3 regions of the Azospirillum sp. TSH58 genome follow, and region 1 is predicted to be linked to each of the others. Evidence: riboswitches for the same ligand, from Rfam matches in the RefSeq annotation. Region 1 holds a riboswitch; each other region holds the start of a gene.

Region 1 (10,141 bases):
CGGATGACACTCTGTCGCACGTCCCGCGGTGGTGGTTCGGCGCGGCCGTTCCCGTGCCCCGGAGTCGCTGCCGCCGTGTCGGAAAGCGCAAGCGTGGCAACGGCTTGCAGCGCCTCGTGGACGCGGTGGTAGGCGGCCTCGATGCGTTGGATGGCCTGCTCGCCACCGGCCAGCGGGGCGGTTTCCCGGAAGAGGGCGAGGGCGGTTCGACCGAACGCTTCGAAGCGCGCGTGCAGGCCGTGGTCGTCCAGGGTGAGGACCGGCGTGGTCAGGAAGGCCCGCCGCAGGGCGTCGGCGTCGCGCTCCAGGGCGGCGATGCGCGCGGTCGGCGGGTCGGAGGTCCGGGGCATGCCACGGCTCCTTCAAAGGGTGTTTTCAAAAGAGCGGGTTTTGAAAACTGGTATTTCAGTTTTTGAGGGGATGGGAGCCGTCTTGCCCCCACCCCGGCCCTCCCCCACTAACACAGGGGAGGGAGATTCCTGCGAAGGGGCGTCCGTCCCCTCCCCTGCGGAGCTCTCGCGCAAACCATAGTTTGCGCTGACGCGGCAGGCGGACCTTCGGTCCGCCGAGAGCGGGGGAGGGTTAGGGTGGGGGCAATGCGGCTCCACCCTTACTTGGCGTTGGCCATGGCGACGGCGGTGTCGCTCATGCGGTTGGAGAAGCCCCACTCGTTGTCGTACCAGGTCATGATGCGGACGAAGTTGCCGTCGATGACCTTGGTCTCGTTCAGCGCGAAGATCGAGCTGTGCGGGTCGTGGTTGAAGTCGGTGGAGACCAGATCCTCGGTGTAGGCGCCCAGGATGCCCTTGAGCGGGCCGTTGGCGGCCTCCGCGATCGCCTTGGTGATCTCCTCGACCGAGGTGGCGCGCTTGGCGGTGAACTTGAAGTCGACGACCGAGACGTTCGGGGTGGGCACGCGCATGGCGGTGCCGTCCAGCTTGCCCTTCAGCTCCGGCAGCACCTTGCCCACGGCCTTGGCGGCACCGGTCGAGGTCGGGATCATGTTCAGCGCCGCGGCGCGGGCGCGGTGCAGGTCCTTGTGGTTGGTGTCGACGATGCGCTGATCCCCCGTGTAGGAGTGGATCGTCGTCATGAAGCCCTTCTCGATGCCGATCAGGTTGTGCAGCACGAAGGCCACCGGGGCCAGGCAGTTCGTGGTGCACGACGCGTTCGACACGATGCGGTGATCGGCCTTGAGCTGGTCGTGGTTGACGCCGTAGACCACCGTGATGTCCTCGTCGGTGGCCGGGGCGGAGATCAGCACCTTCTCGGCACCCGCCTCCAGATGCTTGGCGGCGTCGGCGCGCTTGGTGAAGATGCCCGAGCATTCCATGGCGATCTGGATGCCCAGATCCTTCCACGGCAGCTTGGCCGGATCACGCTCCTGCACGACCTTGATCGAGTGGCCGTTGACGATCAGCTCGCCGCCTCCGCCTTCGTTGATGCGGGTCTCGATGGTGCCGGGGAAACGGCCGTGGACGCTGTCGTACTTCAGCAGGTGGGCGTTGGCCTTGAGGTCGGCCAGGTCGTTGATCGCCACGACCTCCACGTCGTTGCGGCCGCTCTCGTAGATGGCCCGCAGAACCAGACGGCCGATGCGGCCAAAACCGTTGATCGCTACCTTCACGGACATGCTGTTCTCCGCTGGTGTTCGCGGCCCCGGATGGGATCGGGGGCGGCGCCGGCCAGGGCCGGTTGGAAAGGGGGCGCCGGGTCGGGCGGCCCGCCGCGGCAAGGCGCGGGCGCTTCCGGTGTTCGCCATGATATATACTAATATATCAGATAGTCGCGCAAGCGCGGACGGCGGGCTGGGCGGTCCGCCGGACAAAATGTCGCGGTTGCTGCGTTGCAAGACAAACTGCGCCCGGCGCTGTTGGCCTGGGTTGGACCCGTGAACCGGACCGCTCCAAAGGTCTTTCCCGAAAACCGGAACCACCAGAGGACGATGACTTCCGACGACCGTGCCCCACGGCTTCCCGCCGCCCGCCTCCGCGCCTTGCGCGGCCTTCTCGCCCTCCTTCTCCTGCTGACCGCCGCGCTTGGGAGCATCGCCACCCCGGCGTCGGCGCAGATCCCGACGCCCGCCCCGCCGGCCCAGGCCGAGGCGGCTCCCGATCCGGAGGAGATCGCCCGCCTGCGCCAGACGCTGGAGGACCCGGAGCGCCGTGCCGCCCTGCTCGGCCAGCTCCGCGCCCTGGAGCAGGCGGAGGCCGCCGCGGCACCGGCGGAACCGGACGGGATCGGCACCCGCCTGCTCACCCTGCTGTCGACCCGGCTCGACGGGCTGGGGCAGGAGGCCGCGCTGGCCGGCGACGCCCTGCTCAACGCGCCGCAGGGGCTGCATTGGCTGGAGCGGCAGGTGTCCGACCCGGCGCAGCGCGCCGCCTGGGGCTGGCTGGCCGCCGAGCTGGTGCTGGTGGTGGTGGTCGGGCAGGGCGCCCGGCTGATCGCCATCCGCACGCTGCGGCGCCCGCGCGCCATGCTGGCGGCCCGGCCCATCCATTCGACCCTCGCCAAGGTGCCGCTGCTGCTGGTGCGGTCGCTGTTCGATCTGGCGCCCATCGTGGCCTTTGCCGCCGCGGGCTTCGGCGTGCTGGCTCTGTTCGACCCGCCGCCGGTGGTGCGGGTCCTCGGCGTCACCTTCCTCAACGCCAGCATCTTCGTGCAGATCGTTCTTCTGGTCGTCCGGGCGCTGCTCGCTCCGGCCTCGCCCAACCTGCGGCTGATCCCGATGAGCGACGGCTCGGCCCTGCGGCTGCTGCGCTGGTGCCGGACCATCGCCATCACCACGCTCTACGGCCTGTTCCTGGCCGAGGCGGCGCGGCGGCTCGGCCTGCCGGCGCAGAGCTACAGCGCGCTGGTGACCCTGGTCGGTCTGGTCGTCGCCGTCATGCTGGCGGTGCTGGTGCTGCAGAGCCGGGAGGCGGTGGCCGCGCGCCTGCGCGGCGGGATCGCGGCGGCGCAGCCGCTGTCCGACGTGGTGTCGCCGGTTCCGCCCGGACGCCGCGCCGCCGGGGCGGGGCGGATGCTGCGCGCCGCCGGCCGCCGCGTGGCCGACGTCTGGCACGCCATCGCCATCCTCTACATCATCGTTTTGTTCGGCATCTGGGCGCTGGAGATCAGCGGCGGGCTGCTGTTCGTGGTGCAGGCGACGGCGGTGACGCTGGTGGTCGCCGGTGTCGCGCGGCTGATCGGGCGGGGGATCACCCGCGCCGCCGCGGCGATTCTGGAGCGCATGGACCGCCGGCGGGGACACTCGGCCTGGGCGGCGGGGCGGCTGCGCCGCTACGTCGCCCCCACCGCGCGGCTGCTGCACGGGGCGGTGGCCGTGCTGGGCGGGCTGGTGGTGCTGAACGCCTGGGGGCTGGACGTCTGGGGCTGGCTGCAGACGGCCATCGGCCTGCGCATCGTGGCGTCGGGCCTGTCGCTCCTGCTGGTCGGCGCCATCGCGCTCGCCGTGTGGGAGGTGACGAACGGGCTGATCGAGCGCCATCTGGCGACGACGGACCGCAACGGGCGGGCGATCCAGCGCAGCGCGCGGGTGCGCACCCTGCTGCCGCTGCTGCGCAGCGCCCTGCTGGTGGTTCTGCTGACCCTGGTCACCCTGATCACCCTGTCGGAGCTGGGGCTGAACATCGGGCCGCTGCTGGCCGGCGCCGGCGTGGTCGGCCTTGCCGTCGGCTTCGGCGCGCAGACCCTGGTCAAGGACGTCATCACCGGCCTGTTCATCCTGTTCGAGGACACCATCTCGGTCGGCGACGTGGTGAATGTCGGCGGCAAGGGCGGCCTGGTGGAGGGGATGAACATCCGCACGATCCGCCTGCGCGACTTCGACGGGACGGTCCACACCATCCCCTTCAGCGCGGTCACCAGCGTGTCGAACATGACCAAGGACTTCAGCTACTACGTGTTCGACGTGGCCATCCCCTATCACGAGAACGCCGACCGCGTGGTCTCCGTGCTGCACGGCATCGGCGACGAGCTGCGCAAGGACCCGCGCTTCGCGCCGCTGATCCTGGAGCCGCTGGAGGTGCTGGGGGTCGATTCCTTCCAGGAGTCGGCCGCGGTCATCAAGGCGCGGATCAAGACGCTGCCCATCCAGCAATGGAACGTCGGGCGGGAGTTCAACGGCCGCATGAAGGCGCGCTTCATCGAGCTGGGAATCGACTTCCCGCTGCCGCAGCGCACGCTGCACATCGCCCGCGGCGCCGCGGAGGCGCTGGCCGGGATGGGCGGCGAGGCGAGGGCCGCCGGCACCGGGCGGATGCGCCATGCCGGGGCGGCGGAGTAGGAGGGCCGCCCACCTCCCGCGGTCCTGCAAAAAAGTGACGGGGCCATGTCGATTTCGCTTGAGCCCCGGCGGCGGCACGGCTATATCAGCGCTCCCGCGTCACCCCAAGAGACGCGGGATGCAAGAGTAGACGATGCGCTTGTGGCGGAATTGGTAGACGCGCTAGGTTCAGGTCCTAGTGGCTGAAAGGCCGTGGGGGTTCGAGTCCCTCCAAGCGCACCAACACCTCTTGTGTTGGTCTGAGAGTATAGTGGGGCCATAGCTCAGCTGGGAGAGCGCTACAATGGCATTGTAGAGGTCAGGAGTTCGATCCTCCTTGGCTCCACCAACTCTCCCCTTCCCGGCAGGATGCCGGTTTTTCCCGAACTTCTCCGAATTTCACAGATGCCGGTCCGGCTTCGGTCTCCCCGAATCGGGGCGGCGGGGCTAATCCGTAGGGGTCTTTGCCGCCGCGGCGTTATCGGTTGGATGATGGCTCACCCGATCGAACGAATCCCCGGAGCCCTTCCGCCATGCCGACACCGCCGCACGGAACGCCCGACCGCGCGCTGAAACCGTTCATTCTCGCCATTCACCGCGAAGCGCTGGACACCGCCGCCGCCAAGGGGCTGACCGGCACGCTGGCCGAGGTCGCCGCCCTCCAGGACACCGCCAGCCTCGCCTCGGCCAAGGCCGGACGCCCGGTCACGGAGGAGGAGGTGATGCGCCTGCTGCTGCGGGAGCGCCGCGCCCGCAGGATCCGCGAGACGGCGGAAGCGGCTCCGGCCGCTCCGGTCCGGAAGCCGGCGGCCGCACCCTCGCGATTCCGGCTGGGGCGCTTGCGGAGCGTGGCGATGGGTTTGGCCCGCTCGGCGTCCGCCGGGCCGGCGGGAAAAGTCCGGATCTGAGAATCGGGCGGCGTTCCGTACGCCGGTACCGAGTGAGTACGCCCATTGCCCTGTTGAGTGAGGCGCGGGGCGCACTGAGGCTGTCGCTTCCCCGCTGTTCGGCACGAAACACACATTGGGAGGTCTCATGTCCGTTCGCCTGGATCGCCGCCAACTTCTGCTGTCCGCCGGAGCCGCCGCGCTGGTGCTGGCGGTGGCGCCGCGCTTCGTCCTGGCCCAGACCCCCGGCGGCAAGGGCTTCACGCTGCCGCCGCTGCCCTACGCCCCCGCCGCGCTGGAGCCGCACATCGACGCGACGACCATGAGCGTGCACCACGGCAAGCACCATCAGGCGTACGTCGACAATCTCAACAAGGCGCTCGCCAACCACGGCGACCTCCAGTCGATGCCGCTGGCCGACCTGCTGAAGCGCGTGCCGGAACTGCCGGAGAGCATCCGCACGGCGGTGCGCAACAACGGCGGCGGGCACGCGAACCACAGCATGTTCTGGAGCATCATGGGGCCGAACGCCGGCGGCGCCCCGGACGGCGAGGTGGGGGCCGCCATCACCCGCGACTTCGGCGGCTTCGACGAGTTCAAGACGCGCTTCAACACGGCGGGAGCCGGGCAGTTCGGCAGCGGGTGGGTCTTCGTCACCGCCGACCCGTCGTCGGGCAAGCTGGCCATCGCCGCCCGTCCGAACCAGGATTCCCCGGCCATGGAGGGCGTGCCCGTGCTGATGGGCAACGACGTGTGGGAGCACGCCTATTACCTGAAGTACCAGAACCGGCGCGCCGACTATCTGGCGGCCTGGTGGAACGTCGTCGACTGGGGGGCGGTGAACCGCCGCTACGCGGCGATCCGCAAGGGCGAGCTGGTGATCTGAACGGAAAAGGGCGGCGGGTCATCCCCGCCGCCCTTCACACGAACAATCCGGTCCAAGTGGCCGGTCAGGCGCCCTGGTGCAGGCGGACGTTGAACAGCGGCCCCTGGCTCTGGCGGCGCAGCGCCTTGGCGATGGCCAGCACGGCGAGGTCGGCCAGCGGCTCGACGATGATGACGGTCATGTAGGCGGCGCCGAAGGAGGCGACTTCCGTCATGGTCTCGGCGGTGAAGCCGTGGCCGTAGAAGGCCCAGAAGGCCACCCAGGCGACGATGCCGCCCTGGTAGGCGGTGGAGAGGGCCAGCGCCTGCGAGTACTTCAGGTCGACATAGGGGGTGGCGTCGGGGACGATCCGCTTCGCCAGCAGGCTGATGCCCCACAGCGGGACCAGCAGCGTGGTGACGTTCATGCCGTACTGCGGCAGGTCGAACGGCGCGAAGAACAGGCCCTGGATCAGCAGGCCGGCGGCGAGGCCGATGGAGGCCGCACCGGCGCCGAACAGCAGGAGCAGGGTCGAGCCGAGGATCAGGTGAACCTCCGACACGCCCACGGGGTGGTGGGGGAACACCTCGAAGAAGCTGAAGACCAGCGCGGTGGCGATCAGGCTGCGCAGCACCAGCGGCGCGACCCCGCCGTTGTTGCGGACGTCGTTGTGCGCCAGCTTTCCGGCCATCGCGAAGCCGCCGGCGGCCGTCGCGTAGCTGAGAGCGATCTTGGCGCCGTCGACGACGCCGGGTTCGATGTGCATGCTCTATGCCCTTTCCGAGTCTGCCATGCGTTGGGAGGGGCGTCGTTGCTGGCAGGCACCGGCATCGCAACCCCCTTGGTCCCCTGGATGGGCGCACCGGAGGGACGGCTTGCGGAAGACGGGCGGCCGTCGGGCCGGACATCGGCAAGCGACCACCGGGGCACCCCGCCCGAGGACGTACGTTCGGTTACGGCAGGTCTCCTGGCTTGCGGGTCAAGGCGGCACCGTCCGGCCTTCCCGGCGCCCGTTCCCGCAGGCGGCGCCAGTGACACGGAAAGGACGATGCCGCTCACCGCTCACAGTTGCGGGGGCAGCGCCGGATTTGCCGTGTCTCCCCCTTCGGGGCGGCTCACCGGCTTCCCTCTTAGCCCCGCGACCGGAAGGCGCGGGGAACCATAACCGGCGCCAGGGTAGGGGCGGGGTCCCCCGCCGTCAAGAGGGGTGGCGGCCGGTCCGCGCCATCGCATGGCTTCCTTGACACCGCTCCCGCGGAACCGACAAGGTCCTGCGGACTGCGCGAGGCCGGATCAACGGGCGAAGGACGGGATTGCGGGCATGCTACCGGTTCATTTCCTGACCATCGTGCTGAACGGCGATCCCTTCATCCGCTATCACCTGGAGGTGTTCCGCCAGCTGCCCTTTCCCTGGCGTTGGCACATTGTGGAGGGGGTGGCGGAGCAGGTCCGCGACTCCTCCTGGTGCGCGCAGCGGGGCGGGCGCGTCCCGCAGGACCTTCACCGTGACGGCCGCAGCAGCGACGGCACCTCGGAGTATCTCGACCGCATCGCCGCGGAGGAGCCCGGGCGCGTGTCGGTCTACCGCAAGCCGCCGGGCGTCTTCTGGCAGGGCAAGGTGGAGATGGTGACCGCGCCGCTGGCCGCCATGACCGAGGAATGCCTGCTCTGGCAGGTCGATGCGGACGAGCTGTGGACGGCGGAGCAGATCACCCGTGCGCGCCGGATGTTCCTCGATTCGCCGTCGCGCACGGCGGCGCTGTACCTCTGCCATTTCTTCGTCGGCCCGTCCCTGGTCCTCGACCGGCTGGACCAATACGGCAATTACCGCGCCTACGAATGGCTGCGCACTTGGCGGTATCGGCCGGGGGATGTCTGGCATTCGCATGTCCCGCCCCGGCTGGTGCGCCCGCAGCCCGATGGATCCGAGGTCGAACTCGGTGCGGCCAGCCCCTTCCTGCACGAGGAGACGGCGGCGGGCGGGCTGGTCTTCCAGCATTTCGCCTACGCGACGCGGGAGCAGGTCGCGTTCAAGGAGGTCTATTACGGCTACGACGGCGCGGTCCGGCAATGGGACGCGCTGCAGGCGGCGGGTCGGTCGGTCGGCGGCGGCACCCTTCCGCTGCGCGATTTCTTCCCCTGGGTGACCGACGCGGCGACCGTCGCCCGCGCCGAGCATGCCCTGGTGGAGCCGCTGGCGCGGCCGGACGCCGAGGGGACCTGGGGCTTCGTGCCGCCGGCGCGGGGCGCCTCCACCGCCCCGGCGGTGGCTCTGCTGCGGGACTCCGGCCCCGCCGTCCGCCGCCGCACGCTCGTCCCCGGCGAGCCGCCGCCCTTTCCGAGCGACCTGATCCGGAACGTCGGCGTGTTCCTGCTGGACGGGGGCGGCGCCGTGCTGCGGGCATCCGGCTTCCTTAGGGAGCTGCGGCGGGCCTTGCCGCTGGCCCGGATCACCGTCTTCGCGACGCCGGACGCGGAGGCGGCGCTCGCCCTCTGCCCCTACGTCAACCAGCGGGTCACCCTGCCGCCTCTGAAGGGGCGGGCGCCCGACGACGCGCTGGTGACCGCGGTGCGCCAGGAGATCGGCCAGCAGTTCAGCGGCGCCTTCGACCTGACGATCAACCCAGTCCGGGGCGAGGATGCCAGCTTCGCCAACCGCCTGATGCAGGACAGCGGGGCGCCGCTCCGCCTCGGTTGCAAGGTCGGCCGGCCGGTGCGCGGCTATTACGCCGACGCCTTCCTGACCCACGTCGCGACGACTCCCGCCGGTCTGCTGGCCGCGCTCGCCGGCGGGGAGCCGGACCCGGCCACCGAGGTCTGGGCCTCCCCCGCCGGCGAGCGGGCCGCCGCCGCGCTTCTGGCCGAGGGCGTTGCGGCGCGCTGGCGCTGCGCGGTCGGCCTGTCCGCGTCCGCCGGCAGCGGGAGCCTGTCGGAGCTGTGCCGCCGCCTCGCCGCGCGGGGCGACACCGCCCTGATCCTGGTCGGCGAGGAGGCCGCCAGGGGGGCCGCGGCGCGCATCGCCGGGGAGACGGGGGCCGCCTGCCTGAACGCGGTCGGGCGGCTGGGCTTCGACGGGCTGTGCGCCCTGCTGCGGCGCTGCGACCTGTTCGTCGGGACGGGCGCCCCGGCGGAGGACATCGCCGTGGCGGCCCGGCTTCCCATGGTGGGACGCGGCCCGGCGCACGGCGATCCGACCGCCGAGGCGATGGAGAACGCCATCGCGGCTTGGCTGGCCGGCCGCGCTTACTGACGGGCGTTCCCACCCGTCCTGTGAGATCCGCGAGGGGAAGCGTGGAAAAACGGAGGGACGGGCGTGCAAGGCGCTTGTGTTGGCGCGTTTGCGCCGCAATGATCCGCCCCCACCGAATCCCGGACGGTCGCGCGGCGCGCGCCGCAGCGGGGAAAACCATGGATTGAATCCGGCGGCCCGGTAAGCACACGATGCGCAGAGCAGTCATGAAACCCCGTGCGGATTGGCGTCCGGGGCTCCGCAAATACCCCTTCGGCGTCCGCGCCATGAACGCCGGCGCCTTCTGGCGCGAGGATGTGCGGTACGAATTCTCCGCGCATCAGATCGACCTGATCGAGAGCGTCGCCGACGAGCTGCACACCATGCTGCGCGAGGCGCTGCGCGCGACGGTGGACGGGCGGGCGCTGGCCCGGCTGGGGGTCCGCGGCGGCGTGGCGCGGCTGCTGGAAGCCTCCTGGAACGACTATTGGGCCGCGGGCCGGCTGAACGAGCGGGCCGGCGCGCTGATCGGGCGGCTGACGCTGGCCTATGACGGGCGCGATTCGGTCAAGCTGCTGGCCTGCAACTACGACACGCCGGAGGGGCTGTTCGCCGCCTCGATCATCCAGCGCAACTGGCGCGAGGCCCTGATGGGCGACGCCAACCAGTTCAACGGCCTGCACGAAGGGCTGGTGGAGCGCTGGGAGGAGCTGGCGGCGGGCATGCCGGGCCGCGGCCTCGTCCATCTCGCCTGCGCCACCCCCGACCCGATGCGCGAGAGCGAGCTGGTCTATCTGGCCGCCACCGCGGCGGAGGCCGGAATCGCCACGCATCTACTGCCGCTGCAGAGCCTGGGCTGGGACGGCCAGCGCTTCATCGACGACGAGGGG
Region 2 (10,141 bases), on a different replicon from region 1:
TCCAGTGCCGGTGACTCGTCAGGTGGTACGCGGTGTTGCGCAGGGTGAGGGCGTCCGACACCGCCCATTCGGACTTGAGCTGGGTCCAGTTGTCGCGGTAGCGGATCGCGCTGTCGGCCACGTTGAAATTGCGATGCCGCAGCGCGCGATCGATGCCGCCGTTGATGAGCGGCGTCCCGAAATACTCCTGCGGCTGCTGGTCGCCATGGTCGTTGGAGAGGGTGACGGACACGTCCGGCGTGGCCCGGAACGTCACCGCCCCGGACAGCGCGAGGTTTTTCGTGCCGCCCCGGTCGACCCAGCCGTTGGACCGGTTGCCGCTCACGTCCAGGCGGTAGGACAATGTCTCGGTCAGCGGACCTCCGCTGCCGAAGGCGGCGCGGCGCTGGGCGTCGGTGCCGATGGCGACCATGGCTTCGTTGCGGAGGTCCGTGGTCGGGCGCTTCGGCACCACATTGACGATTCCGCCGATCGCACCCTCGCCATAAAGCACGGAGGCCGGTCCGCGCAGCACCTCGATGCGCTCCGCCGACCAAGTGTCGAAGGGGAAGGTGACGGTCCCCGATCCGACATAGAGCCGCGTCCCATCGTAGAGCTGCATCACCGAGCCGTGGCCGGAGAAGCCGCGGGTCGCCAGGGACGAGCCGCCGTTGCCGGGTGCGGCCAGCGAGCTGAAGCCGGTGGCGTTCTGGGTGACGGCCTCGGTCACGCTGGTCTGCCCGCGGTCGCGGATGGTCTGGCCGGAGATCACCTCGACGCTGGCCGGAGTCTCCAGCGGGGTGAGGCCCAGGCGGCTGCCTCCGCTGTTGGGAACGTCGAGAGCCAGCCCGGCGGGGGCGGCGTCCATGCGCTGTCCGGTGACGGTGACGGGAGGAAGCGTGACCGGCGGCTCGCCGTCCTCCGCGAGGGCGGCGCCAGGACCGAAGGAGGCCGACAGCAGGAGCAGCGGCGCGAGGGACCGAGGACGGAAACCTCCGTGGCGGGTGGGAAAGGTGGGCATGGATGTTCTCCGGCAGGATTCAGTCGGGACAAGGGAAGGCGTTCCGCGGAACGGGTGCGTTCCGCGGTGGCCGGGTGAAGCGGGGTCAGACGAAGAGGAAGGGGTGGACGGTTAGGCGGGGTCAGCCCACGGCCGGTTCCTCCGGCGGTGGGTTGCGGTGCAGAACATCCCCCGTGGACAGGTGGTCAGTCAGCAGATGGCCATGGACGATGCGGTCGATCCGTTCCGGCGTCAGATCGCCGTACCAGACCGCGTCGGGCTGGACGACCAGCAGCGGCCCGCGGTTGCAGGGGTAGAGGCAGCTCGTCCGCGCGCACATCACCCGGCGCGGGCCGGCGTTCAGGGCGCGGTGTCCTTTCATCGCCTCGCGCAGACGCTGATACAGCGCATCGGCGCCGCGGTGCAGGCAGCGCGCACCGACGCAGACGAAGACTTGCCGGCCATGCTCGGGGATGGCCGACCAGCCGGGCTTGCCCAGGCTGGGGTCCGTCTCGCGCACGTCGGCCAGCCTTTCTGCCGGACCAGAAGCGATACGGTCGAGGGCGGCGGGCAGGTCCAGCGCGCTTTCCACCGGCGGCGCCAGACGGACCGTCATGCCGGCGCCCTGCGTGCCGGCCCAGTGACTGAGCGCGCCCGGCAGCCAGGCTGACAGGCTGGGATCGGCGGGCACCATGCTGGGGATCACCAGCGCCTCCGTCGTGCCCGCCCGCTCCAGTTCCGCCAGCACCGCCGGCAGGGCAGGGCCGGACAGGTCGGCGTGGGCGATGCCGACCGTCACCGGCACGCCGCGTGCGGCGTGGAGATCGGCGAGGGACGCCGCGAGCGCCTTCAGATTCTGTCCATGATCGAAGGACGCGCGTCCGTAGAGGACGATGGCGCGTGCGGGTACGGGATGGGACGACGTCATGGTGTGGTTTTCCGTCAGGCCGCCGGGCGGCGGCGCATGAGCCACAGGAAGAAGGCGCCGCCGACAAGAGCGGTGACGACGCCGACGGGAATCTCGCGCGGGGCGAACAGGGTGCGGGCGGCGACGTCCACCCACAGGAGGAGCAGCGCGCCGCCCAACGCCGCCACCGGCAGCAGCGCCCGCAGATGGCCGCCCACCAGCATCCGCGCGATGTGGGGCAGAACCAGCCCGACGAAGCCGATGCCGCCGCAGGCCGACACCAGCGCGCCGGTCATCAGCGCGGTGACCACGAACAGCTCCAGCCGCAGGCGGCCCGGGTCGGTGCCCAGCGAGCGGGCCGCGTCGTCGCCCAACGCCAGGGTGTTGATGGTCTCGGCGCGCAGCCACAGCCAGAGCAGCCCGGCGACGGTCAGCCCGGCGGGAATGGGCAGGACGCTCCAACGCGCGGTGCCGAAACCGCCCATCATCCAGAACAGCGCCGCGTCGGCGCCGCGGTCCGTCCCCGTGACGATCAGGGCGTTGGTGACGGCGTGCAGGATGAAAGCGACCGCCACCCCGGTCAGGACCAGCCGTTCGCTGGTCACCACGCCGTCGCGTCCGCGCGCGGCCGCGAAGACGGCCAGCATGGCGACAAGCGCGCCCAGGAAGGCGGCGACCGGCAGGCCGAGCGCCCCCGCGACCGTCCCGGCGTACAGGATCACCGTCACCGCCCCCACCGAGGCGCCCGCCGACACGCCGAACAGATAGGGGTCGGCCAGCGGGTTGCGCGTCACCACTTGCAGCACGGCGCCCACAGCGGCCAGCCCGGCCCCGGCCAGGGCGCCCAGCAGCACGCGCGGCAGACGCAGCTCCCAGACGATGTTGCGCTCGGCCCGGCTGGCGTCGGGAGGTGGGGCAAGCGACGGCCACAGCTCGTGCGCGATCACCGCCCAGACCTTGGGAATGGGAATGCCGGCGGCGCCGAATCCGACGGCGGCGACCGTGGACAGGGCCAGGACGGCGGCCAGCGCCAGGGACAGGGGCAGCAGGCGTGACCGGCTCATCGAGCGAAGCGCTCCGGGTGGAGGATCCGCGCCATGCGTTCCAGCGCATCGACGTTGCGGGTGGAGGGCGTCTGCTCGGCATAGGTAAGCACGATGAATTGACGCTTGCGCACCGCCTCGACGTCGGCCAGTTGCGGAGCGGCGGTCAGGTGACGGATGGCGGCCTCGGCGGGGACGCGGTGGTCGCTGACGATGATCCATTGCGGGTCGCGCCGAACCATTTCCTCCCAACTGACCCGGACGTAGCTGTTGGGAATGTCGTCGAAGATGTTGCGTCCGCCGGCCAGATCCATCAGCAGGCTGGTCATCCCCTCGCGCCCCACCGACAGCGGAGCGCCGTCGGTGTGGCACTGGTCGCAATACATCACGCGGGGCCGCTTCGCGACCGTGCCGGTGCGGTCGGTCACCGCGGCGACGCGGCGGCGGAAATCGGCCACCATGGCCTCGGCGCGCTCCGCGATCCCGAAGATGCTTCCGAGCGCCAGCAGGTCGGCGTAGAGCGTGTCCATGCTGATCGGTTCACGGAGACCGATGCGGATGCAGCTTTCCCGCAGCGTGTAGGTGGCGACCCCCATCTCCGCCAGCCGGGCCGGGGTGAGGCCTCGCGCCTCGCTGAAGCCATAGCTCCAGCCGGCGAACAGGAAGTCCGGATCGGCGGACAGCACCGCCTCCAGGCTCGGGGACCGGTCGGGAAGGCGGGGCAGAGCCGCCACCACGCCGGGCGGCGCGATCAGCCGGTGCTCGGCCCCCTCGATGCCGGAGACGGCGACCAGCCGGTCGGCCAGCCCGAGATCCAGCATGGTCTGCGTCATGTTGGTGTCGTGGACCATGGGCCGCTTGGGAGGTGCGGCGAAGCGGGCGGTTTCGAAGCAGTTGGCGACCTCGACCGGACGGGGCCGGGCATGGGCGTTTGCATGGGCGTTCGCATGGGCGTTTGCGTGGGCGCTGCTGCCAACGCCCATCATCAGGGCAAGCGTCAGAGGAAGGCCGCGGAGAGGAAGCGGGATCATGTGCGGTCCGATCTGTGATCCGTCAGGGGCGACAGGTCGATGCGCAACCGGCCGTCGCCGGGATGGCGGTCCACCGTAGCGGCGACGCGGTAGACGGCGGTCAGCCGCTCCGGGGTCAGCGCCTCCGCCGGCGCGGCATCGGCCTGAAGGCGCCCATCCGCCATCAGCAGGACACGGTCGCACCAGCGTGCCGCGAGATCGATGTCGTGCAGCGTTGCCACGACCGTGATCCCGAGGCCTCTCACGAGGTCGAGCACGGCGAAGCGGTGGTGAATGTCCAGATGGTTGGTCGGTTCGTCGAGCAGCAGGATGCGCGGGCGCTGCGCCAGGGCGCGGGCGATCATCACCCGCTGGCGCTCCCCGCCCGACAGATGTTCGATTGGCCGGTCCGCCAGGGCGCTCAGCTCCAGACGGGTCAGCGCGTCCTCGACGATGGGGTGGTCGTCCGCTCCGGCCCCGGCGAAGGCGGAGCGGCGGTGGGCCAGTCGCCCCATGGCAACCACGTCGCGCACGGTGAAGCCCAGCGCCGCGGCGGCGTCCTGCGCCTGGAGCGCAAGCCGGCGAGCCAACTCCGCCGGGCGCAGGGTCTGCGGATCGTCGCCCTCGATGCGGATGCGTCCCGCCGAAGGGACCTGCAACCCGGCGAGGCAGCGCAGCAGCGTGGTCTTGCCGCACCCGTTCGGCCCGAGAATGCCGAGAAAGGCGCCCTCCGGGACGGCAAAGCCGATGTCCGACAGCACGGTGCGCCCACCCAGCCGGCACTGCAGCCCCTCGACCGCGATGGCCGGGCGGCATTCGGCGCGGACGGGCAAGTCCGAATGGGACGCGGTGGAACCGGGTGTCGGGAAAGGCGGTTGCGCCATCCATGCTTCCTGCCGTTGCGGGCGGGGAGAACTGGCGGACGTCTTGCGGAACACACGCCGCGTCCGGAACGGAATCCGACTGGGCGCATGGCAAGCGTTCCACCGGGACACCCCGCCCGAGGACGTTTCGTTGTGGTGCTGGCAGGTCTCCTGGCTTGCGGGTCGTCGCCGCTCCGTCCGGCCTTCCCAGCGCCGACGGGCGCCAGTGGCAGGAAATGACGGAACGGCTCACCGCTCACAGTTGCGGGGGCAGCCCCGGCCTCGCCGCAGGACGCGGCTCACCGGGTTCCCTCTTAGCTTCCGGCGGAGGCCGCCGGAAGAACCAGTACCGGCACCATTCATGGGGAACCCCGCCGTTCCGGTCAAGCTTTGTGAACGAAGGGTTGCAGAAAAGGTTGGGGAACCGCGATGCACGCCGCCTCCGTGGCGACGTCCGGTCACGGTGTGCCAGGGGCGCCCGTTTCGGGAACAAAGATCAGGCGCCCGTCCGGCAGGCGGTAGGTCGTTCCCGCAAGGACCCCCGGCCTTCCCCGATGGTGCCGGTCGATTCGCAGCGGATCATCTTCCGCCCGTCCCGGCCGCCAACCCGCCCTGGGCGGTCAGGCTGCCATGCCAGGCATCGGTGGCATGGCGGGTGATGACGTTGACGACACCGCCCAGAGCTTCCGACCCGTAGAGAGCGATGACATCGGTCCGCGCACCCCCTCGATGCGCTCGATGGCTTCCGGCGGCGCACAATACGGCTGGCGACGTGGCAAAAGGGCAAGAGAGTATCGTTTCCGCCCGAGGGCGGGCGCGGCTGACACGGCGATTCATGAATGTCCTCCAAATCCCCTTGGCGTGGGGAGGGCCACCACGCCTTTGAATGTAATGTTATAACATTACATTATGCGGTACAACCCAACCGAACGGCCTCAGTGCCGCCACTGGCAGCTCCAGGGAGATGACATCATGACCGCTGTCTCCTTCAGCGACGCACCGATCTCCACCCGTCTTCAGGCCCGCGAGGCTTGCACCATGTTTCCGACCCGGAGTCCCGCGGCGGACCACCGTTTTCCCGTGACCGTGCTGTCCGGCTTTCTCGGCGCCGTCCTTAACGATCCTCCCCACCGCATCATCTCATCTCGCCTTTCGCCAGGAATGGTCAAAGCGAACTGCTGCATGATTGGTCAGCGACAACGCTGAAATCAATAGCGCACAACAACTTCGGCGGACGAAAGACGAAGCAGCAGGCGCTGACGGCGGCGCTTTCCCGGCGGCAGCAACTCGTAAAGAAAGGTCTCGATGGGCTTCCAGACCGAGACCCACCCAAGGATGACAAAACTTTCCTGCAAAATCCGGGTCGCCGGGCGGGCTGGAAGATTATTGGCAATCTGCCAAGCAAGGAAAAGGCAGATGGACAGCACCACGAAGCCGATCAGGGCCGCTTGGCGCCATGTTCGGATCGACTCGCGAATGCTTTTCGCCTCTCCGGCGGCACAGGCGGTGAAGTGTCCGATCAGCGCGGCGGCGACGTCGAATGGCGGAGACCGCGTCATTTCCTCGGCCGGGAGATGGATGACGATGCGAACCGGTTGATTCCTGGGCTGTGCCCCCACGCGCCTCAGGAAATACTCCTCGGCGTCCGCCGTCAGACGGCCTTCGCGGAACGGCGACGGATCGATGCTGTCGAACAACTGCGACAGGTGGCTGAGCCTGATGTCGATGGCATCGTTCTCCCTTTCCATCGGCATCGTCATCTCCGCGTTCAAGACCGGGCGTTCCGAGGCGGCCGCATCGCCGAGGGGGGTACCGGAACCGGCCTGCGCCCCGTCTCACGGCTGCCGAACCACGCCACGTAGAGCGTCGGAAGGAATATGAGCGTCAGCAGCGACGCGACGAGAAGACCGCCCATGATCGCGAAGGCCATCGCGCCCCAGAACACGGTGAAGGCAATGGGGATGAGGCCGAGCACGGTGGAGGCGGCGGTCAGCATGATCGGGCGGAACCGGGAGCCGCAGGCGTCGATCACGGCGTCCGGGACGGCTTGTCCAGCGGCCCGCTCCGCCTCGATCTGCTCGATCAGGATCACCGCGTTCTTCGCGATCATCCCAACGAGCGCGAGGACCCCGAGGATGGCGACGAAGCCGAGCGGTTGGCCGGACGCCAGCAACGCCAGCACGACGCCGATCAGACCGAGCGGCACCACGCTCAGCACCATCGCCAGACGCTGGAAGCTGCGAAGCTGGACCATCAGCACGGTCAGCACCAGGAGCAGCATCAACGGAATGACGGCGAAGACCGACGCGCGGCTTTTGGCGCTTTCCTCCGCGATCCCGCCGACCTCGATGCGGTATTCCGGCGACAGGGTGGCCGACAGGTCGGCGATCCGGGGCGCCAGGGCTTCGATGGCGGATTCCGGCAGAGTGCCGGGAGCCACGTCCGCCTGCAGCGTCAGGGTCGGCTGTCGCCCGCGTCGCCAGACCAGCGGAAGATCCTGGGCGTATCCGAAGGACGCCAACTGGTTCAGCGGAACGCTTCGCCCGTTCGGCAGGGACACCGGCAGGCTGCGCAGCGTTTCCACCGACAAGGTCTGTCCACGGGCGTCCCGTGCCAGAACGTCGATCAGATAGATGCCGTCGCGGATGGGCGTGACGGCGCTTCCCGAGACGGCGGCGTTCAGCATCCCGGCGACGGCGGCCGAACTCAAGCCCAGGCGCCGCGCCTCGTCCTGGTCGATCCGCACCCGCAACTTGCGGGCGGTCTCCATCCAGTCGAAGTTGATCCGCCGCGTCTCGGGAAAGGTCGCGACGACCTGCGCGAGCGTCATCGCGATCTCGCGCACCTCGCTCGGGTCCGGCCCGACGACGCGGTACTGGAGCGGCCATCCGACGGGCGGCCCGAGTTCCAGCGGGTACACGCGCGCGACGGCGTCCGGGAACTCCTCGGCCAGCAGGGTCTCCAGGCGGGATTGCAGCCGGTCGCGCGTCGCCACATCCGTGGTCACGATCACCGCCTGTCCGATGAAGGGGTTGGCGAGCTGGACGTTCAGCGGCAGGTAGAAGCGGATCGCGCCGCGCCCGGCGTAGCTGCTCCAGCGCGCGACCCCCGGCTCCTTGCCCAGCAGCGCGTCGAACCGCTCGACCGCCGCGCGCGTGGCGTGGATCGAGGCGTTTTGCGGCAGGCGGAGATCGACCAGAAGCTCGACCCGGTCCGACGGCGGAAAGAACTGCCGCGGAACCAGCCCCAACGCCAGGATCGCCGCGGCGAACAGGCCGAGCGTCGTCGCGATCGTCAGCCTGCGGAACCGGATCGCCTCGCCCAGCACGCGGCGGTACAGCCGCAGCACGGCGCCGGGTTTCCCGTCCTGTCCCGGTTTGGGCGGCCGCAGCAGCATCATTCCCAGGACGGGTGCGAAGACGGTCGCGACGAGCCACGACGCGATCAGCGCGATGCCCACGACGGCGAAGATGGAGAAGGTGTATTCGCCGGCGGAACTCTGCGCGAATCCGATCGGCACAAAACCGGCGATCGTAACCAGCGTGCCGGACAGCATCGCCATGGCCAGAGCTTTGTAGGCGTAAACGGCGGCGACCTCCTTCCGGTCGCCGGCGGCAAGCCGCCGGGTCATCGCGTCGACGGTGGTCATGGCATCATCCACCAGCAACGCGAGCGCGATGATCAGCGCGCCCAGCGAGATGCGCTGCAGGTCGATGCCGAGCAGATCCATCACGGCGAAGACGATGGCCAGCGTCAAGGGAATCGTGATCGCGACGACGGTCCCCGCCCGCAGGCCGAGCGCGATGAAGCTGACGATCAGCACGATCACGACGGCCTGCCACAGCGACGTGATGAAGTCGGAGATCGCCTCGTCCACGGTGCGCGCCTGATCGGCCACCAGATGCGCCTCGATCCCCATCGGCAGGCCGGCGCCGATGCGGGCCATCGCCGCCGAGACGTTCCGGCCGAGGGCGAGGATGTCGCCGCCCGGGCGCATGGCGATGGCGAGCCCGATGGCCGGCTCGCCGTTCACCCGGAACAGCGGCTGGGGCGGATCGGCCAGATCGCGGCGCACTTCGGCCAGATCGCGCAGGCGCAGCATGCGCCCGCCGGCCACGAAATTGACGTCGAGGATGTCCTGTTCCGACGCGAAGGCGCCCGAGACCTGCAGGGACAGCGCCTCCTTGCCGGTGCGCAGCACGCCGGCCGGGCGCACCGCGTTCTGCGCCTGAAGCGCGGCGACCAGGGCGCCGGGCTCGACCCCCAGCCCCGCCAGCGTCTCCAGCGAAAAGTCCACGTAGACGCGCTCGTCCTGCTCGCCCAGAAGCTCGATCTTCGAGACGTCCGGAACGAGGAGCAGGCGCGAGCGGACGTCCTCCACGGTGTCGCGCAGTTCGCGATGCGTGAACCCGTCGGCGGTGAAGCCGTAGATGATGCCGAAGGTGTCGCCGAAATCATCGTTGAAGCCGGGGCCGAGGACGCCCGGCGGAAGGGTGTGCCGCATGTCGCTGACCGTCTTGCGCACCTCGTACCAGGTGTCGCTCACCGCGCGGCCATGCGTATTCCCGACCAGATCGACGAAGATCACGGTCGTGCCGGGAACCGTGTAACTGCGCAACGTGTCGAGGTTCGGCACCTCCTGCAGCGTCCGTTCGAGCCGCTCGGTCACCTGCTGGAGCGTTTCGTCCAGGGTGGCGCCCGGCCATTGAGCCTGCACCACCATGGTGCGGATGGTGAAGGCCGGGTCTTCCGCCCGGCCGAGCTTCAGGAACGCGACGGCTCCGGCCAGGACGACCCCGATCATCAGGAAGAGGACCAGGGAGCGGTTCCGGATCGCCCACGCGGAGAGATTGAAGCCGCTCATGGCCCGGCCCCGAGCATGCGGACCTTCTGCCCCGGCCGCAGCGCCTGCACGCCCGCGGTGACCACGATCTCGTCGGCTTCGAGCCCGCGCGCGACGATGACCCGGGCGAGGTCGTAGCGTTCAAGGTCGATGTTGCGCAACGCGACGGTGCTCGTCGCCTGATCGACGATCCAGACCGCCGGTTGCCGGTTCGCCTGCGTCAGCGCCGTTGCGGGAATCTCGAAACCGCCCACGCCGCCGACCTGGATCGACCCGTTGACCGTCGAGCCGAGGCGCATCGTGTCGGGCGGGTTCTGAAGGCCGACCCGGACCGTGAAGGTGCGGGTCACCGGGTCGGCCTGCGGCGCCACTTCGCGCACGCGCCCAATGGTCTGCACCGCGGGGTCGGAGGTCAGCGCCACCGTGACGATCGTGTTGGCGGGGGCGATCCGGAACACCGGTGCCGGAACGTCGAAAACGGCGTCGCGGCCGTCCC
Region 3 (10,141 bases), on a different replicon from region 1:
GGTCAAGCAGCGCGGCTCCGCCGTTCTGTCCGGCACGCTGATGGAGGAGGGGCGGCTGGTCGTCTACGCCGAGCATGTCGGCAGCCACACCGCCGCCGCCCGCATCGCCGATTACGTCGAACAGTCGCTGACCGCCAAGAGCGAGGCCCAGCTCGACGCGGCGCGGCTGGCCGACCGGCTGGTGCCCACGGTGCTGAAGCTGGCCGGCGGCTCCTTCCTGATGACCGGCGACTGGCGCAGCGCCGCGTCGGTGCTCCAGGCCGACTATTCCTGCGCGCTGAAGCTGGCGACGCCGGTGGCCTTCAAGTCGGCCATGTACGGGGCGGGGCAGGCGGGCATCCTGATCAAGGGCGCCAACGCGCTGGAACGGCTGGCCCAGGCCGACACCGTCATCTTCGACAAGACCGGCACGCTGACCACCGGCGATCTGCAGGTGACCGATTCCATCGCCTTCGATCCGACCTTCAGCCCCGACGACCTGATCTGCCTCGCAGCCTCGGTGGAGGAGCATTACTTCCACCCGCTGGCGATGGCCGTGGTCAACGCCGCCAAGGAAACCCACAACCGCCACTTCGACCATCAGGAGGTGAAGTTCATCGTCGCCCACGGGGTGGCCAGCGTCATCGACGGCAAGCGCATCGTCGTCGGCTCCCGCCATTTCATCGAGGACGACGAGGGCATCGACACCACGGCCCACCGCGAGGCAATCGACGCGCTGCACCGCGACGGCAAGACGCTGCTGTTCATCGGCTTCGGCGGGGTGCTGGCCGGCGTGCTGGCGCTGAAGGACAGCGTGCGCGCGGCCAGCGCGGCGACCATCGCGCGGCTGCGGCGGGCCGGGGTGAAGCGGGTGCTGATGCTGACCGGCGACCACCGCGACCGCGCCGCCGAACTGGCCGCGGAACTGCGTCTCGACGGCTTCCACGCCGACCTGCTGCCAACCGACAAGGCCCGCATCATCGAGGATCTGAGCCGCGACGGCGCGCGCATCGCCTTCGTCGGCGACGGCATCAACGACGCCCCGGCGCTGGCCGGCGCCCATGTCGGCATCGCCATGCAGAAGGGGGCGGACATCGCCCGTCTGACCGCCGACGTGGCGCTTCTGGAGGACCGGATCGAGCGGGTGGCCGACGCCAAGGAGACGGCGGACGCCGCGATGGCGCTGATCGCCCGCAACTACCGCCTGACGGTCGGGCTGAACAGCGCGATCCTCGGCGCCGCCGCGCTGGGCCTGCTGTCCCCGGTGGGCACCGCGGTGCTGCACAACGGCACCACGATCGGGATTCTGTTGAACGCGCTGCGCCGCGCGCCGGCGGCGTCGGTGCCCCCTCCCCAACCCTCCCCCGCTTCGCGGGAGAGGGGGGCTTGAGCGAAGCGGCGGCAGTCCCCTCCACCTCGTAGAGGGGGAGGGTTAGCGAGGGGGCAGGACCTCAGTGCCCCAACCCCTCCCACGCGGCGAAGGACTCCGCGGGCGGCGACAGGTACAGGCTGGGCACCCAGCCGTCCGGGATCGGGACGGTCGCCGCGTGGGTCCGGTTGTGGGCCAGCAGCTTCGGCAGGACGTGGGTGTGCGGACCCTCCGGGCTGCGGCCGTCGGGCGGCGGGATCGGCTGGCTGACCTCGATCCGCCCGAAGGGGCCGATGAAGACACGGTCGGGGCTGAGCGCCGGCAGGTCGGGCGGCAAGGGGTTGCCCGGCGCCAGAAGCTCCGTCCCGGCGACCGCGCGCAGGCGGGCGATGGTGGCGGGGTCGGCGCTGCGCACGCAGACGTCGGTCTGGAAGACGCCCAGCCCAAGGTCGAACAGCAGGGCGGTGCGGTCCGCCTCGGCGATGGCTTCGCGGTCGGGGCCCAGCTCGGTCACCACGCGGCGCCGGTTCATCGCGCCGACGTGACGGGGCAGGCAGAGGGCCACGGCGAGGCTGCCGCTGCGCGTCCGGTAGGGCACCGGGCGGATGGCCGGACCGGGGCGCAGCCGCAGCCCGCCGCGGGCGGTCCGCGCCTCCAGCTCCGGGCCGTCGTCGCGCAGGGCGGCGGGTTCGTCCGGGTCGCGGATGAACTCGGCGATGGCGCCGAACGCGCCGAGGCTCCAGCCGGTCGCCGGATCGTTCAGCGCGTCGCGCAGCAGGGAAGGCAGGTCGCTCATCGGGTGGTCTCCGTTTCGGAACTCGGGGATGGCAGGGCGTGCCAGGGAAGCAGGAAGGGTTCGCCGCCGGCCTCGCCCCGGTGGACGGCGATGCCGTAGGCGGCGCGCAGATGGTCGTCGGTCAGCACTTGGCCGGGCGGCCCGTCGGCCAGCACGCCGCCGCCCGACAGCAGGATCAGCCGGTCGCAGAAGCGGGCGGCCAGGGTCAGGTCGTGCAGCACCGCCACGACGCCGCTCCCCCGGCGGGCGGCGTCGCGCAGCAGCGCCATGCAGGCGAGCTGGTGGCCGGGATCGAGGGCGGCGACCGGCTCGTCGGCCAGCAGGACGGGCGCCTCGGTCGCCAGGGCGCGGGCGAGCAGGACGCGCATCCGCTCGCCCCCCGACAGGGTGCCGACGATCCGCCCGCGCAGGTGCGCGGCGTCGGCGGTGGACAGCGCCCGCTCCACCGCCGCGCGGTCCGCCGCGGTGATGCCGCCCAGCGGGCCGCGGTGGGGCAGGCGGCCCAGCATGACCAGCGCCTCGGCGCGCAGCGGCCAATGCACCGGGCCGCTCTGCGGCAGATAGGCGATGCCGCGGGCGAGCGCCCGGCGCCCGATCCGCGCGGCGGACCGCCCGTCGAAGGTGACGCGGCCCGCCGCCGGCTCGGCGAGACCGGCGAGGAGGCGCAGCAGCGTGGTCTTGCCGGCGCCGTTGGGGCCGATCAGGCCGGTGAAGGCGCCGGGTCCGATGGCGAGATTGACGTCCGTCAGGATGGTCCGTCCGCCGACGGTGGCGGACAGGCCGTGGGTTTCGATGCGCATCACGCCTCCTCCCGCCGCAGCCGGGCGATCAGGGCGATCAGGAAGGGCGCCCCGATCAGGGCGGTGACTACCCCCAGCTTCAGTTCGGGCCGCGTCGGCAGCAGCCGGACCGCGATGTCCGCGGCCAGGGTCAGCGACGCCCCGGCCAGCCCCGCCAGCAGCAGCAGCCGTCCGGGCCGCGCCCCGGCCAGCGGGCGCATCAGGTGCGGCGCCACCAGCCCGACGAAGCCCACGGCGCCGGTGATCGACACCGCGCTGCCCACCGCCAGCGCCGCCCCGGCGATCAGCCGGACGCGCAGCCCGGTGAGGTTGAAGCCCAGGCTGCGCGCCGCGTCCTCCCCCAGGGTCAGCGCGTCGAGCGCGCGGGCGCCGGACAGGCAGAGCGCCCAGCCCGCCAGCATCGGCGGCAGGACGAGCCAGAGCTGGTCGGTGCCGCGGTCGGCCAGCGACCCCATCAGCCAGAACACGATCTCCAGCGCCGCGTAGGGGTTGGGGGCGAGGTTGAGGGCCAGCGCGGTCAGCGACCCGGCAAGGCTGTTGATGGCGATGCCGCCGATGACCAGCGCCGTCGTTCCGGCCCCCCGCGCCGCCATCAGGTTCAGCAGCCCCGCCGCAACGGCGGCCCCGGCCATGCCGCCGAGCGGCAGGGCGAGCGACAGCGCGGCGGACAGGCCGCTGTAGAAGACGATCACCGCCCCTAAAGCCGCCGCGCTCGACACGCCGACCAACCCCGGCTCGGCCAGCGGGTTGCGCAGCCAGCCCTGCATCGCCGCCCCGGTCAGCCCCAGGCTGAAGCCGACCAGCAGGCCGAGCAGGGCGCGCGGCAGGCGCAGCTCGGCCAGCACCAGCGCGCCCAGGGTGGGGCGTCCGGCGAGCCAGTCGGACACAGCGGCGCCCAGGTCGAACGGCACATAGCCGACCGCCGCCGACACCGCGCAGAGCGTCAGCGCCAGGAGAGTCAGCCCGGCGACCAGCGCGGGGTAGGGGATGCGCGAGTCCCTCGCCGCGGCGGCCGTCATGGCGCGGCCTCCCGCGCCGCGGCCAGCCGTTCCGCGGCCTCGGCGATCTGCGGGCCGGGGCAGGTCCACAGGCGGGAGGGCAGCGTCACGGTGCGGACGGTGCGTCCCAACGCCTTCAGAGCGGGGTGGTGCAGCAGGGCGCCGGCCAGCGACGGCGGCGCGTCGGGTGCGGCGTCGACGATCAGCACATCGGCACCGCCCAGGATGATCGCCTCCAGCGGCAGGGCGCCCTGGCTGCCCAGCGGCAGGCGGTCGGCCAGATTCTCCAGCCCGGCGCGGGTCAGGAGTTCGTCCACCAGCGACCCGGACCCGGCGACGAAGCCGTTGGGCCGCAGGACCACCGCGGTCGGGCGCGGTCCCGGCGCCGCGGGGGGCAGGGCGTCGAGGCGGGAGCGCATTGCGGCGACCAGCTCCTCCCCCCGCTCCGGCTCGCCGACGGCGCGGGCGAGGCCGCGGATCTGCTCCGCCACCCCGGCCACGCTCTGGGGGACGTCCAGCTCCAGGAGCGGGGCGTCCAGCCGGGTCAGCAGCCCGACCGCGACCCGCGTGGTGTAGCGTCCGGCGACGATCAGGTCGGGGTCGAGCGGCAGGATCTCCTCCGCCAGCCCGTGGTTGATCGGCACCCGCGCCGCCAGCGCCGCCACGGTGGAGGCGCGGGGATCGCGCGCCAGCCACGTCACCGCGGCGAGGCGCTCCGGCCCGACGAGCCGCAACAGCAGCTCGTCGGCGCAGAGATTCAGGGAGACGATGCGCTGCGGCTTTGCGGGCGGCGCCTCCCAGGCCGCCGCCGGCCCCCCGCGATCAGCAAGAGGGCGGCGGCGGCCAGCCCGAGACGGATGGGTCTCACAGCGGCAGCCGCAGCCCGAGATAGCCGGCCCGGCCGGGCGCGCCGTAGGTCCAGACCTCCTGATACTGGCGGTCGAACAGGTTCTCCACGCGCCCGAAGACCTCGACCCCCTCCGACACCGCGTAGGAGCCGGCCAGATTGACCAGCGTGTAGGGCGCGAGGGTCACGACCTGACGGTTGTAGAAGGGGTCGTAGGCCCAGTCGCTGGACCGCCCGTTGTAGACGACGCCGAGGTTGGCGTTCGCCCGGTCCTCCAGGAAGCGGTAATTGACGTTCAGGCTGGCGAGCTGCTTGGGCCGGCGCACCAGCTCCGCCCCCGCGGAATCCTCGCCGTCGGTCCAGGTGTAGGAGCCGCGGACGGTCAGCCGGTCCAGCGGCTCCACCGACAGCCCCAGTTCGAAACCGCGGATGCGGGACTCGCCCGGCATGTTGACGGAGGTCCGCCCGGTGCCGGTGATCAGGTCGCGGATGCGCTGGTCGAACCACGTGCCGTCCAGTGCCGCCCGCGTGCCCCACAAGGACTGGTCGAAGCCGGCGTCCCAGCCGCGCGCCCGCTCCGGCTTCAGGTTCGGGTTGCCGGCGTAGGTGGCGGTGTAGCCGTACAGCTCGAACAGGGTCGGATTCTTGACGCCGGTGCCGTAGGAGGCGCGCAGCTTCGTCCCGCTCTCCTCGACCAGATAGGCCGCCGTGGTGCGCCATGTGGTGGCGTCGCGGAACAGGTCGTTCTCGTCGTGGCGGACGCTGCCGGTCAGGGTCAGCCGGTCGAACAGGCCCAGCTTGTACTGCCCGACCAGCCCGGTGGAGCCGATGGAGCGGTCGAAGCTGGAGAAGGCGCTGCGGCTGATCGCCTTGTCCTCCTCATGATCCACGGCGGCGGTCAGCACATGGTCGGCGGGACCGCTTTCCAGCGTCAGGTTGGTCTGGTAGTCGGCCTTGGTCTTGCGCCCGTCGTAACGGCTGGTCACCGTCTTGGCGGCGTCGCGGTAGTCGCGCTGCTGGCGGCCATGGGTCAGGCCGACGATGTGCTCCCACCGGCCGTCGAGAAGAGCGATCTTGCCCTGGAGGCGCCCGAAATACTGCTCCCCGGCGGTGCTGGTGCCGTCATCGACGGCGCCGCGCCCGCCGACGAAACCGTCGGTGTCGGTGCGGAAGCGGGTGTAGCGGCCGGTCACGGCGATCTCGCTGCGCTCGGTCGGGCGGACGGCGGCGTTTCCGGTCAGCGTGCCGTTGCGGTAGCCGTCCTTCTCCGGGTTGCCGAGCCGCTTGTCGGCGACCGACACGCCGTCGCTGGTGACGCCCTGGCCGCTGAGGAACAGGTCGTAGCGGTCGGTCCCCGTGCCGAAGGAGGCCCGACCGGCGGCGGTGCCGAAGGACCCGCCCTCGACGGCGGCGCGGAACCGGGGGGCGCCGGCGCCGCGGCGGGTCACGATGTTGACGACGCCGCCGACCGCGTCGGAGCCGTAGAGCGCGCTCTGCGGGCCGCGCAGCACCTCGACGCGCTCCACGTCGCCGGCCAGCAGGTTGGCGAAATCGTATTCGGAGCCGGACGCCGGGTCGTTCACCTCGATCCCGTCGATCAGGACCAGCGTCTGGTTGCCCTCCGACCCGCGGATGCGCAGCTGGGTCAGGGTGCCCATCGGGCCGGTGCGGTTGACGGCGACGCCGGGCACCGCGCGCAGCGCGTCGGACAGCAGCTGGGTCTGGCGCTGCTCCAGCTCCTCGCGGGTGATGACGGTCAGGGCGCTGCCGGTTTCCTCGGCGGCGGTGGGGACGCGGTTGGCGGTCACCGAGACCGGCGGAAGCGTCGTGATGGTGGCGGAGTCGGCGAAGGCCGGCGTGGGGAGGGCCGACACGGGAAGGGCAAGGCTTCCCAGAAGGGCGGCGAAGGACGCCGTCCGGTGAAGACGGGGAACGCGGACACTCATTGAGACCTCGGGCGGGACGCCGGTGGCACGTCACCGCGAACGAAGCCCCACCGGGGTCTCCGCGAACGGAATCCCGGTTCGACGACCTTCGGTGCACCCCGCCCGAACGTGTTCGCGTGTGACCACGACTGACGGCAGGTCTCCTGGCTCGCGGGTTATCGTCGGCCCATCGCCTTCCCAGGATCGCGATCCCAGTGGCATTCCGATGGACGACTCGCCGCTTACAGTTGCGGGGGCAGCCCCGGCGTAGAACCATCGCACAGCAAATCGCCGTGGGGTCCGCACCGTGTTCCCATTTTCAGCCCTTTCGGGCAACCGTCGGATGCGAAGCTACGCGGGCGGAACGGCTGCGGTCAAGCCGCAATCCGCTCCTTTCGCTCAGCCGGTGTCAGAGCGTGGTTTTCGGTCCGACCGGAGACCCGTCCGGCATGGGCGGCACCATTTCCTTGCAATTGCTGACGCAATAGGTTTGCGCCTCGATCCGGCCGCCGCAGGATTTGTAACAGTCCTTGTAATCGGAATAGCAGGTGAGGTTGCTGTAGCAGCTGGGTTCCCGGTTGAAGTCGCTGAACGTCTTGATCTTCTTCTTATCCACATCCTTGGGCAATGACGTGAGATAGCCCTGATACTCGGCCTGGGCGCGGGTCACACCCTGGGCACGGCAGGTCTGAAGGGCCAGCTCCTTTGCGGACTGGCAGACTGTGTTGGCCTGTTTGCATTGGGCGACACAGAGCTTTCCCGCCTCGCTGACGGGCAGGACATAATTTTCAACCGTCTCCAAACGTGGGCCGCAACCGGCCAGTCCGGCCGCCAGCAGGCAGCCGAGCAGAATGGAACGCCGTGTCATTGTGGATGCCCCGCCGTGGATTGCCTTCAATCGGTACGAACAGGCCATCGGCACGAAATCATCCAATGATGAAACGGGTTTCGCAAAGAAAGATCATGGTTTTGCTTCCGGCAACCTTGAGGCGATCGGCTGGCCGGGCCGCCGTCCGGGATCATCGCTCCGATCACCGTCCGGAAAGGACATGACCCCCTCTTGTCGCCGGGAGGGGGCCTGACTACATGACGGTTGAGGTCCGGGCCCCTCTGGCAGCGTCGCCCGGCGCTGTGATGTCGGACTTCCCATTGAGCCGTCGCTTTGGCGCGGCCTTGCGGAAGCTGGCCCTGTCCTTCCCCCTGGGTCCCGCTCCCCCACAAGGTCCACCGCCGGACGATGGCCCCCCCGACGGGCCTTTGGGAGACATCGACATGGACCGCAGCGAACCAGCATCCTGACCGACCGCCACGTCTCCACGGCGAACGATGGAGGCGGGTGTCCTGGCGCGCCGCGGCCGAGCCGTCGCGCGCCTTTCCGTTGGCCGCAGACCTTGCGGCCGCGCTTCCAGTCCGGGCCCCTCTGGCCGATGCGTCCCGCCGTGGCGCACCGGTGATGTCGGACTGCTCATGTGACGATCGAAGTCTCCGCTTGCGGGAGCGGAGTGCATGAAGCAAGGGACAGTTCCATGGATCAGATCGTTTTAATGTGGGCCGGCTTCGCCGTCTTCGTTGGCGTGCTTTTGGCCTTTGATCTTGGTGTATTTTCCAAGAAATCCCATGTGATCTCCGGTCGCGAGGCGCTGATGCGCTGCGCGGCCTATTCCACGCTGGCGATGATTTTCGCGGCCGGCGTCTTTCATTTCCAAGGGTCGCAGAAGGGGCTGGAATTTCTGACCGGCTACCTGATCGAATACAGCCTGAGTGTCGACAACATCTTCGTCATCGCGCTGATCTTCACGCATTTCGCGGTGCCGCCGCAATACCAGCACCGGGTGCTGTTCTGGGGCATCCTGGGCGCGCTGGTGATGCGCGGCGTGCTGATCGTGGCGGGCACGGCGCTGATCCAGGAATTCCACTGGATCATCTACATCTTCGGCGCCTTCCTGATCTTCAGCGGCATCAAGATGCTGATGTCGGTGGACGACGAGCCGGACATGGAGAACAACCGGATCGTCAAGTTCGTCCGCTCCCGCTTCCGCATGACCGACGGCTACGAGGGGCAGAAGTTCTTCGTGATGCGCGACGGCGTGCGGATGATGACGCCGCTGTTCCTCGTGCTGATCCTGATCGAGTTCACCGATCTGGTCTTCGCCGTGGACTCCATCCCGGCGGTCTTCTCGGTGACCACCGACCCGTTCATCGTCTGGACCTCCAACGTCTTCGCGATCCTCGGCCTGCGCGCCCTCTACTTCGCGCTGGCCTCGATCATCCACCGCTTCCATTACCTGAAGTATGGCCTGTCGCTGGTTCTGGTGGTGGTCGGCGCCAAGATGCTGATGATCGACATCTACAAGATGCCGACGGCGGTGGCGCTCGGCATCACGGCCTTCCTGGTCGGCGGCTCCATCGTCTTCTCAATGCTTAAGACCCGTGCGGACGCGGCCCCCGATGCCGCGGACGGCGAGGCCCGCCGCTGGTGGGTGCCCGGCAGCCCGGCCAAGGGCGCCGGCGGGTCCACCCCGGCCTCCTCAAGCGAGGCGGCGGCCGTGCCCTCGGACGGCAAGGGCCGCTAAGATGCCCGGTCCAAAGGGCGGCAGGAAAACGGCGGGGCGTCCGGTCCGGTGGATCGGGCGCCCCGCGCGTTTCCGGGTCACGGCATTCGTAAAAGTAGTAATGCCGGTTTCGGGGTGACGATGATGTGGATGTGCGGGGCGGATGGCGCCCCGCTTGGCGGCTTCCGCCAACCCTTTCCAACCCAAGGAAGAGACATCCATGCTTACCGGCACGCAGTTCAACGGCACGCAACCGGCCTCCATCGCCCTGTCCGCTCTCCCCATCCCGTCGGGACCCCTGTCCGGCCTGCTCCAGGCCGCCCGCGACGAACTCGTCGCCTTGGCGTCCGGCCGCGGGGTGGCGCTCTCCGTCGTGTTCGACATGCCGGCGCTGGTGCGGGTCAACGAGGCGGCGGTGGCCGCGGGCTCCTGGGAGCCGATGCTGCCGGCGGCCCATCCGGCCTGCCGCTCCCTGACTCCGGCCAACGCCTTCTGGATCTGCGGGACGGCCGCCTCCGGCGACGTGGTCACCGCCCAGGCCGGGCTGCTCTACGATTGCAGCACGCAGTCCATCGGCGACCGCTTCAACGCCATGACGGTGTTCTACGACGATCCGGCCGCCCAGGCTCCGGACGGCGAATGGTGCACCTGCACCTCCGACACCGCCAACGGCACGCGCGGTCGGGTGGTGTGGACGAACGCGGGATGGACGCGCCCCGATTTCCAGGGCCGCGGCCTGTTCCCGATTTGCCAGCGGGTGAACAAGCTGGCGGCGTGGCTGCTGTGGTCGCCGACCTGGTTCATCTCGGTCGTCGATCCGGACATCGTCCCGGTCTGGGCGGAGCGCAAGATGGGGCCGCGCCACATCGACGACC

The links. Region 1 has a riboswitch for cobalamin ahead of TSH58p_RS20515 (energy-coupling factor ABC transporter permease). Riboswitches for the same ligand answer to the same signal wherever they lie in the genome.
Region 2: another riboswitch for cobalamin. It lies ahead of TSH58p_RS01730 (ABC transporter ATP-binding protein); the one in region 1 lies ahead of TSH58p_RS20515 (energy-coupling factor ABC transporter permease).
Region 3: another riboswitch for cobalamin. It lies ahead of TSH58p_RS26390 (TonB-dependent siderophore receptor); the one in region 1 lies ahead of TSH58p_RS20515 (energy-coupling factor ABC transporter permease).

Annotation. Positions count from the first base shown of each region.
Region 1 is NZ_CP022366.1:413,538-423,678, forward strand. Features, by position in the region: gene TSH58p_RS20480 (hypothetical protein) at 1-350, opposite strand, end outside; gene gap (type I glyceraldehyde-3-phosphate dehydrogenase) at 611-1,633, opposite strand; gene TSH58p_RS20490 (mechanosensitive ion channel domain-containing protein) at 1,946-4,291, shown strand; tRNA gene TSH58p_RS20495 (tRNA-Leu) at 4,427-4,513, shown strand; tRNA gene TSH58p_RS20500 (tRNA-Ala) at 4,544-4,619, shown strand; gene TSH58p_RS20505 (hypothetical protein) at 4,804-5,178, shown strand; gene TSH58p_RS20510 (superoxide dismutase) at 5,306-6,043, shown strand; gene TSH58p_RS20515 (energy-coupling factor ABC transporter permease) at 6,108-6,788, opposite strand; cobalamin riboswitch at 6,962-7,201, opposite strand; gene TSH58p_RS20520 (hypothetical protein) at 7,344-9,272, shown strand; gene TSH58p_RS20525 (glutathionylspermidine synthase family protein) at 9,479-10,141, shown strand, end outside.
Region 2 is NZ_CP022363.1:408,546-418,686, reverse strand. Features, by position in the region: gene TSH58p_RS01750 (TonB-dependent siderophore receptor) at 1-1,000, opposite strand, end outside; gene TSH58p_RS01745 (ferredoxin) at 1,122-1,907, opposite strand; gene TSH58p_RS01740 (iron ABC transporter permease) at 1,922-2,950, opposite strand; gene TSH58p_RS01735 (ABC transporter substrate-binding protein) at 2,947-3,960, opposite strand; gene TSH58p_RS01730 (ABC transporter ATP-binding protein) at 3,957-4,823, opposite strand; cobalamin riboswitch at 4,946-5,165, opposite strand; partial or broken gene TSH58p_RS34645 (hypothetical protein) at 5,261-5,364, opposite strand; partial or broken gene TSH58p_RS32905 (TonB-dependent receptor plug domain-containing protein) at 5,385-5,554, opposite strand; gene TSH58p_RS32900 (hypothetical protein) at 5,775-6,008, shown strand; gene TSH58p_RS01725 (hypothetical protein) at 6,011-6,562, opposite strand; gene TSH58p_RS01720 (efflux RND transporter permease subunit) at 6,571-9,666, opposite strand; gene TSH58p_RS01715 (efflux RND transporter periplasmic adaptor subunit) at 9,663-10,141, opposite strand, start outside.
Region 3 is NZ_CP022367.1:1,073,666-1,083,806, forward strand. Features, by position in the region: gene TSH58p_RS26365 (heavy metal translocating P-type ATPase) at 1-1,369, shown strand, start outside; gene TSH58p_RS26370 (hypothetical protein) at 1,431-2,144, opposite strand; gene TSH58p_RS26375 (ABC transporter ATP-binding protein) at 2,141-2,944, opposite strand; gene TSH58p_RS26380 (iron ABC transporter permease) at 2,944-3,963, opposite strand; gene TSH58p_RS26385 (ABC transporter substrate-binding protein) at 3,960-4,676, opposite strand; gene TSH58p_RS26390 (TonB-dependent siderophore receptor) at 4,807-6,735, opposite strand; cobalamin riboswitch at 6,851-7,070, opposite strand; gene TSH58p_RS26395 (hypothetical protein) at 7,124-7,648, opposite strand; gene TSH58p_RS26400 (TerC family protein) at 8,241-9,287, shown strand; gene TSH58p_RS26405 (hypothetical protein) at 9,487-10,141, shown strand, end outside.